DNA from 2 places in the Thermotoga profunda AZM34c06 genome. Region 2 is predicted to be linked to the other one. Evidence: riboswitches for the same ligand, from Rfam matches in the RefSeq annotation. Region 2 holds a riboswitch; the other holds the start of a gene.

Region 1 (4,527 bases), 750 kb from region 2:
AACCTGTTCGAGCTGATTTGATATTGGCAAGTTCTGATCAAGTTGCCATAGATGCTGTTGCGGCAAAGATCATGGGATTTGATCCAATGCAGATTGATTACATAAGGATAGCTGATGAAGAAGGTTTGGGTAATGGAAAACTCGAAAACATAGAGATTGTAGGATACGATGTTTCGAATTTGAACTATAAATTCACAGTTGGAGATAACATGGCAAGTAGAGTTGGTGATCTTCTATGGTTTGGTCCTTTAAAAAGACTGCAGAAGTTGTTCTTCAGAACACCTTTGGTTTATATCTTCGTCCTTGCTTCGGAAATTTACCACGATAGAATTTGGTGGAACTTCAAAGGCAAAAAAATCTTTGAAGATTGGAAAAGGAATAGTCCTTGGGGGAGGTTGTGGGAGGAATACAAGTGAATAAAAAGACAATTCTAATAGTCATAACAATAGTTGTATTATCTTATATCGTTACTTCAGCTGGATTCTGGCTTGTTGAAAATACTTTTAGCATAGCTGGAAGGGTTTTCTTATATGAATCACACCGCAAGCTTATCGAAGGTAAGGGTCCTGCTCCAAATCAGTACAGATATGCTCCTTATCTTTTGGTAGAGTACTTTTTCAAATACATTCCTTTGAGATGGTATTGCAATACTTATATAAAATTAGAGCGGTGGCTTGGTTTTGATAAGCGTGCATTTGTTCAAAAAGAAAATGAATTGAATCTGAATGCCCATATCTCAGCTGAAGAAAGAGAAAAAATAATTGAAGATTTGGAATCCTTTATAAAGGACAAATTGCTTGAGATAACCAAAAATCCATTAACGACAAATCTTATTGTCAATGTTGTGAACAATTTTGGATGGAAGGAGTGGATAGAAGATCCATTTACTTTCCTACAGCAATTTTCCCAGCAGATGCCTGATAATATAAAGGATATTTTTGATAAGAAGAGTGACTTAACCAAGATCATCAATGGATATGCGAATATGAGATTCACATTCACAATAATAATCCTTTTGTTTTTGTATTTATGGATGAGAATTTTCACAAACGAATTTGTTTCTTACGTTTCACTCTTCGCATACTCCATTTTTATCGTATTTAGTTATGGTGATTTTGGACAACAAGAATTTCTCATCTCTGTGGCACTTTTCATTGCTGGCATAACCCTAATTTATCGAAAAAAACCTTGGTGGATGATCCTTGTTCTCATTTCGTTAGAGTGTTTTGTCCGAACAGATCATGCACTATTCATAGCTGTGATATACAGTTTATATAATTTACCATTGAATAGAAAAAAATTGTCCTTACATGGTATATTATTTTTCATACCAATTTTTGCAACGTATTTGCTTGCCAAGGTCTTTTTTCCTAATGCCGTTTACTACACATTACCATTCATACTCGAAGAAAACCTACAAGACCCTTGGGCTATAGTCTATCCTACGGTTTTTTTCGTTTTACCATTGCTTTTTATCAAGAAATTTGGAGAATACGAGTTTTATAAGAAAACATGGTTGTGGATGATACCATTTGTCGCGTTGAATTTGATGATGGGAGCGGTACGAGAGATCAGGCTTTTTCTTCCTTTAATGGCATATCTATTCCCAGTGTTGTTCACAGGAATAGTTTCGTTGTATAATACAAACGAAAACTGAATAAGAGGCGTCAGAGGGTACCAAGAAGGTTTAATAGGGAAGCCGGTGAAAATCCGGCACGGGGACGCCACCGTGACTGGGGACGAAACCCACAAAAACCACTGGCACATTGCTGGGAAGGTGTGGGGAGTAGGAAGATCCAGAAGTCGGGAGACCTGCCCTTTGATTGAAATCACCACTTTCTTCGACACCAAGAAGGTGGTGAAAAATTTTGCAAGAAGGAGGTATCAAGATGAAAAGGATTCTTACGATCTTGATGGTTGTTCTTACCGTTTTGGCAATTTCCTACCCATTAACGATCTTTGATGATGCGGCTCGGGTTGTCACAATTACCAAGGAACCTCAGCGTATTGTCAGTGTTGCTCCGCTGGCGACAAAATATCTACAATATCTTGGAGTTGAAAACAAGGTAGTTGGAGTTACAGATTGGGATGATTTTGAAGCAGAAAAGATAGGAAATATGGTGCCTCTTAATGTTGAAAAGATACTAAGCCTGAAACCAGATATCGTCTTTGCGTCTGGAGGCTTTCAATTTCCCGAGATTGTCAAACTTGAAGAACAAAAAATAACCACAGTTGTCTTGAATCCAAATACAATTGAGCAGATACTCACCGATCTTGTCATGGTTGGTACGATAATGAACAAAACCATCGAAGCTAAGAAACTCGCAGATGAGTTGAAAAATTATTATCAGTCTGTTGCTAAGAAGGCATACAGTATTCCTTTTGAGAAGAGAGTGAAAGTAGTCTATTTATTAGACATACCCGGCCCTGAGGTTCGTGAAATTTGGACATGCGGTCAAGGCTCTTATTTAAATGAGATTATCACACTTGCTGGTGGTGTCAACATAGCAGCTGCTTATACAGGAGCCAACGGTTGGTTACCTGTTTCGATTGAGTTTATAGCCGCTCAAAACCCCGATGTACTTTTAGTAGCAAATTACGTTCCTGGTACAGAAGATCAAATCAAAGAAAAGCTAAAGCAACATTCTGCATTTAAGGATATCAAAGCTGTCAGAAACAACAAGATATACATCTACGATGGAAATCTTCTCTCATTGGCAGTACCACAGATAATAAATTTTGTAGAAAAATTCTACAACGACTTCTACGGGGGGAAATGAATTTGAAAAAATGGCGCTTTCTTTCGGTGGCTTTCTTGTTAATGGGCACCATTTTGATCTGTGTTGGTTTTGGTGGAACTAAAATACCATTCACTGAGGTTATGGGATCTATCTTTCTAAAAAAAAGTGATTGGCAGCACATTATTTGGAATATAAGATTGCCAAGAGTAGTCATGTCTGTTGTTGTTGGTGCCGGCTTGTCCACCGTTGGAAGCGTCTTCCAGGGACTTCTTAGAAATCCTCTTGTCGATCCGTACCTTCTTGGTGTCTCTTCAGGCGCCTCTTTTGGAGCTGTTCTCTCTTTGTTGTTAATGGATATCTTTGGTTTACATTTATTACATAGAATGTCTGTATTGAGTTTTGGTTTTGCTATTTTAGCAGCTTTCATGACCATCATTCTTTCCAGAAGAAACGGTGTGACACCCATAACAGAACTCATACTAAGTGGTGTATTGGTGAGTATTCTGTTCAGTTCAGCCACTGTTATGAGCATGATGCTCTTAAGGAAGAACATAACGCATGCTTATGTGTGGCTTTTTGGAACTTTATCAGGTATCAGTTGGAAAGATGTACCATTGCCTTTGCTGAGTGTTATTGGCTTTATTGTGATTTCTACGGGTTTATCACAGCAATTGAACGTCATATCTCTTGGTGAAAATCAAGCCAGGATTTCAGGGATCAACGTCGAATTTGTGAGAATATTTCTTTACTTGTTTGGTAGCTTCGTCACAGCAACGATTGTCTCGGTTTGTGGTGTTATAGGTTTTGTTGGACTGATAACACCTCATATGGCAAGGAGATTATTCGGCAATGACCACAAGATTTTAATAGTTTCAAGTGCTTTAATTGGTGGCATACTACTTTGCGTTTGTGATACCTTAGCAAGATCCATAATAAGACCTTCCGAGATACCAATTGGTGTTATAACGTCCTTTGTTGGTGCACCTATAATGTTTGTCCTCATGAAAAGAGGTGGCACCAATGTTTAAGATCGTTCTTGAGAATGTGAGATTTCGTTACAATTCCAAGAGTCAATTTGCGTTAGATGGAGTAGATCTTGAGATAAATGAAGGTGATTTTGTTGCATTGCTTGGTCCAAATGGATGCGGGAAGACAACTCTACTGAAGTTAATAGCAGGACTATTATCACCTTCAAGTGGTTTGGTAAAGATAGATGGTAAAGATCCAAGTAAATTGAAGAGAAAGCAATTGGCAAGAATGGTAGGACTTGTGACACAAGACTTTGCACCGGTATATAATTACACTGCAATTCAAATTGTTTTGACTGGAAGATTACCATATTCAAGAAGTTTTTTTTCAACATGGACAGAAAATGATGTTGAGATTGCCAAAAATTCATTGGTGAAAGTAGATAGTGCTGAATTTACAAATAGATTGTTCTACAGTCTCAGCACGGGTGAACAAAAAAGGGTGGCAATCGCCAGGATATTGGCGCAGGATACTCCTATTTTGCTGTTGGACGAACCGACGGCACATTTGGACCCGGGACATGTTGTAAAGATAAAGGAATTACTAAAGAATTTACATCAAGAAGGAAAAACTTTAATTGCGGCTTTTCATGATATAAATACGGCAACTGAACTGTGCAACAGATTGGTTTTGATGAAAGAAGGAAAAGTACTGTTTTGCGGTACACCCGAACAGGTGATTAACGTAAATAACCTTGAAACGATTTATGGTGTTCAAGTTTCGATAATCTCAGATCCGAAAACAAAGCGTCCTGTTG
Region 2 (4,527 bases):
TTTTCGACAATCTGTGGATCGTAATTGTAGATCATGCTTGTGGCTTTTCCTTCACCTGTGATTTTGATATCATATCTGCCATCTGGTAGGTAAAATTCCGCATGGCCTTCGCTGTTGGTGAGATCAGAAATCACAACAGAGTCATTTTGAAGGATCTCCACCTTTGCACCTACCGTCGCAGGACCGGTGGTAAAATCAGCCACTTTAATCAACGAGTGATTCCCACCAACTGTGAAACTCCACACAGGACTTGGTACGGAATTTGTTCCGTCTGAAACGACGACTTTCCAGTAGTAAGTCTGTCCTGGCGTTAAGTCACTAACAGTGTACTCAGGTTCATCAACAGTTGCGATCTTTGAAAGATTTGAAGCACTCGTTCCCAAATAAACATCAAAGGTTAGAGAGAGTCCTTCGGGATCTGAAGCAGTGGATTTGAGCGTCACAGCCTTCGTTGAAGCAAGGACTGCAACTTGTGCACCATCTTCTGGATAGATCAGAGAAACTTGCGGATTACGATTAGCAGGTCCAAGGCATCCATACAATGCCAAAACAACAACGGCAATCAGTAATAACCACTTTTTACTCATTAATACACCCCCTTTATGAAGTTGTGAGAAATCGGTGTTTTAGTTATGATAAATTCCAGAAATTTATAATAAATTTATACGATTATATAAATTTAATTATCGCTATGAGTATATCACCCACTCTTATCCAAGTCAAATGAAAGATAGGTTTAATCAAAGAACGTTCACAAGATAAAAAAATAAATTAATAAATCAAAAAAATCATCTGGTGGGAGATAATCGAGAATGATTTTTTAATTTGGTTCTCAATTTTACTGATAATAGCCAAATCTTATCACATTTCAACAAATATGTATCCTTAAAACTCTATTCCCTTTCTTGCCTGTACACCTTTTTGGTAATAGTGTTTCACTTCTACTATCTCTGAAACCAGATCTGCATAATCGATAAACTCTCTTGGTGCATATCGACCCGTGAGAACTATTTCGGATCGTTCGCTTCTGTTTTTCAACACTTGAAGCACTTCATCTGTTGTGAGAAGTTTAAGATATACCGCGATATTGATTTCGTCCAGTATAATGAGATCGAAAGTACCATCTAAGATATACTTTGAAACCTTCTCAAACCCATTCTTAGCGGCATCAATGTCTTCCTGAGCAGGAGCGCCTTTGATGAAACAACCTCTACCAAATTGTTCAACGATGATATTTGGTATGTATTTTGGTACATCAAGTTCACTGTATTTCATCCCCTTTATGAATTGACCTATATAAACACTCTTACCCGCACATGCCGCCCTGAGTGCAAGGCCAAATGCCGCCGTTGTTTTCCCCTTGCCATTACCTGTGTAGACATGAACATAGCCCATTGAGATCACTCCCTTTACAAATCTTGTGAATGACACTCTCAGATAGTTTACACTAAACAAAATTTTTCCCGAAAAATCCCAAGTTTTCGGGAAAAACAATCTGCTCAAAGCAGGTCTCCCGGCTTGTGGATCAATCTACTCGCCACGCCTTCCCAGCTTCAACCAGTGGCAATTGTGTGGCTTTCGTCCCCACTCACGGTTGCTGGACAGCCCCGGACTTTCACCGGTGTTCCCTTAGCTTTCAGCATTTATCTATTTACTTTTTACTTTTTTCATTGTACCACGACCGTGAAATCTATTAAGATGTCTCTATGGACACAATGGTATAAAATCATAGTGCAGAAAGGAGTGCTCAGATGAACGATTTGGAGTTATCCGTTGTGGAAATGTGTGTGGAATCTTTGAGAAAAGGGTGTTTGCCGATAGGCTCAATCGTAGTTGATGAGATGGGAAAGATAATCTCTCGGGGCAGGAATATGATCAACGAGGATTCTGGTAGACACAGGGAAATCTACGGCAATGCGATCGCTCATGCTGAACTGAATGCACTTGCAAAGCTCGACGGAGAACATATAAACAAATACACAATTTATTGTTCCATGGAACCATGCGTGATGTGTGCCGGCGCCATATACATGTCTGGTATTAGAAATATCGTCTATGGGATGAAAGATTATTTGGCAGGTGGGCTCAATCTTTATGGATCAACGGAATACTACAGCCGAAAGAAAATGAAGATACAACATAATCAAGATCTTCAAATTGTTCAAGCGGTGTTGATAGGTTTTCTTGAGGACAAAGAATATATACACAGGGGTGGTTTTTGGGAAATGTACTTAAAATATTATGAAAAGGAATATCTAACGGCAAGAAAATTACTTTTAGAAGGTATCTTCACTTTGCTCGTAAATTCAATAATTGATGTAAATGAGTTCATAGAAGTGGTTCACAAAAATTACTGTTGATATGAATTTTCAAAATCTTTTGAGCAACAAAAAAGCGGTCACTCAAGGACCGCTTTTATAGTTATTCTTTTTAGATACTCTCATTGAGTTGATTTTAAAACATATTTTTCTCGCATCATCGATCAAAAAGGTTTTTCCTGTAGATTTTTTTGAACTCTTTTCTAAATACATAATTTGATACAAGTTTTCATAATCATCTGAGTGTTTTTTATTTTTTCCAATGGTATTGTTTTGTGGAAAGTTTTCTTTGTCTTGAATTGACCAACAAATCTCCAACAGCTTAGACCTATCCCGATGTACACTTTACCGTGTGCACACAGCTGCCCAGGCATTACTCTCCATTATATAATATACGAAGTTACATACCCCAAAAATTAAAAAAATTCCTCATCATTAATGATTTTTTTGATGTTTATCGTCATCTTTTTAGGTCCATATGAGTCTTTCGCTTGTTTATCGAATATTGTTACGTTGAGTTAATCATAACGTTTCAATGCAATCTATGCTATCATCTTGTCAGGAGTGATGTGCGTGTATATTTCATCAAATGCGAAAATCGGTGAAAATGTAATCCTTGGACACAATGTGGTAATTGAAGATGGTGTAGTTATAAATAGCAATGTGACCGTTGGACACAACGTGGTGATCAAAAAAGATACCGTGGTTGGTGAAGGCTGTATAATTGGAGATAATACCATCTTGGGCAAGGAACCCTTCAAAGCTACTATATCAGCAACTACTGAAAAGAAAACTCTTCCAGCTTTAATCATAGGAAAATATGTGACGATAGGTGCAAATTGTGTTATCTATCGAGGCGCATCTTTGAAGGACTATGTTTTCGTTGGAGATCTTGCCAGCATTCGAGAAGATGTGGTGATTGGAGAATATACAGTAATAGGTAGAGGAGTAGCCGTTGAAAATAAAACAACGATAGGAAGATATGTAAAGATAGAAACAGAAGCATATATCACTGCCATGTCAACAATCGAAGATTACTGTTTCATAGCCCCTGAGGTCACTTTTACAAACGACAACTTTCTTGGACGAACAGAAGAAAGAAAGAAATATTTCAAAGGTCCAACAATTCGAAAAGGTGCAAGAATAGGAGCGAATGCAACTATTTTACCTGGTATAGAAATTGGTGAAGATGCCCTTATCGCTGCAGGTGCTGTTGTAACAAGAAATGTGCCTCCTAAAAAAGTGTATGCTGGAATCCCAGCAAGAGAATTGAAAGACGTTCCACAGGAACAACTCTTAGAAAATCAAAGTTATTATAAAGATAATTAATGATTTCATGCCTTATTTGATAATCTCTTTTGCCTGGTCTCCTGTGCAATAATAGGGTATGATTTTTTCACACCAAGTTTTTTCAAGGCGTCTGTTACTCTTTTTTGTTCTTCTTTCAAAGGTATTTCAAACCACGCTTTTGTAATGACCATGGCTTATTATCTTTTCAACTTTTGTCGAATCTTTTCTCAGGATACTGGCATTTTTCATGAAAACATCACTGTTACCAATATCAAAAAGAATTGGTGATTGATCATCTTTCTCTATGAAAACTGAAAAGCCGTGTTCGGTAAAAAGTGGTGATGTGAGTTTATCATCACATAAAACAGTCAATTTGGTTTTGGATATACTCACCTTAAAAAGTTTCGAATTTTTGAGATCTTGCCTGTTTTATTCACTTTTGCTACAATATTTGTAGTGAAGCTAAATTCCCATGGGAGGGATCAAAGATGAAAAAGATTTTTCTTGGCATTATCATGTCTTTGATTGCTGTAACAGCCTTCTGTGCCGCAAAGTTGAATGTTTCAACATGGGGTTTTAACCTTGATCTTCTGGATAAGAACATCTCTAAACCGTTTTTGGAAAAATATGGCGTTGAAATTGTCAGAGAAGTTGGAAATAATTCTGTAAGGTTGACCAAGTTAATCTCTCAAAAAAGTAATCCTGTAATCGATGTAGTTCATTTTGTTGATTATTATGCCATGCTTGCTGTTAAAGAAGGTCTTTTGCAACCCATTGACGTGAGTAAATTGAAAAATTACACAGAAATCTATGATTTTGCCAAGGATCCAATTGGAGGAAATTACGGCATTGGCTATACAGTTTATAGCATGGGTATCGTGTATCGAACGGATAAGATCAAAGGACCAATCACTTCATG

The links. Region 2 has a riboswitch for cobalamin ahead of cobO (cob(I)yrinic acid a,c-diamide adenosyltransferase). Riboswitches for the same ligand answer to the same signal wherever they lie in the genome.
Region 1: it holds a riboswitch for cobalamin, as region 2 does, so the genes downstream of both, TSP02S_RS05195 (ABC transporter substrate-binding protein) here and cobO (cob(I)yrinic acid a,c-diamide adenosyltransferase) in region 2, are expected to answer to the same signal.

Annotation. Positions count from the first base shown of each region.
Region 1 is NZ_AP014510.1:1,070,571-1,075,097, forward strand. Features, by position in the region: gene TSP02S_RS05185 (DUF362 domain-containing protein) at 1-416, shown strand, start outside; gene TSP02S_RS05190 (hypothetical protein) at 413-1,657, shown strand; cobalamin riboswitch at 1,656-1,834, shown strand; gene TSP02S_RS05195 (ABC transporter substrate-binding protein) at 1,890-2,780, shown strand; gene TSP02S_RS05200 (FecCD family ABC transporter permease) at 2,777-3,769, shown strand; gene TSP02S_RS05205 (ABC transporter ATP-binding protein) at 3,762-4,527, shown strand, end outside.
Region 2 is NZ_AP014510.1:1,825,169-1,829,695, reverse strand. Features, by position in the region: gene TSP02S_RS08930 (fibronectin type III domain-containing protein) at 1-587, opposite strand, end outside; gene cobO (cob(I)yrinic acid a,c-diamide adenosyltransferase) at 886-1,395, opposite strand; cobalamin riboswitch at 1,487-1,653, opposite strand; gene TSP02S_RS10795 (nucleoside deaminase) at 1,752-2,360, shown strand; gene TSP02S_RS08905 (acyltransferase) at 2,892-3,647, shown strand; gene TSP02S_RS08900 (MBL fold metallo-hydrolase) at 3,774-4,001, opposite strand; gene TSP02S_RS08895 (ABC transporter substrate-binding protein) at 4,097-4,527, shown strand, end outside.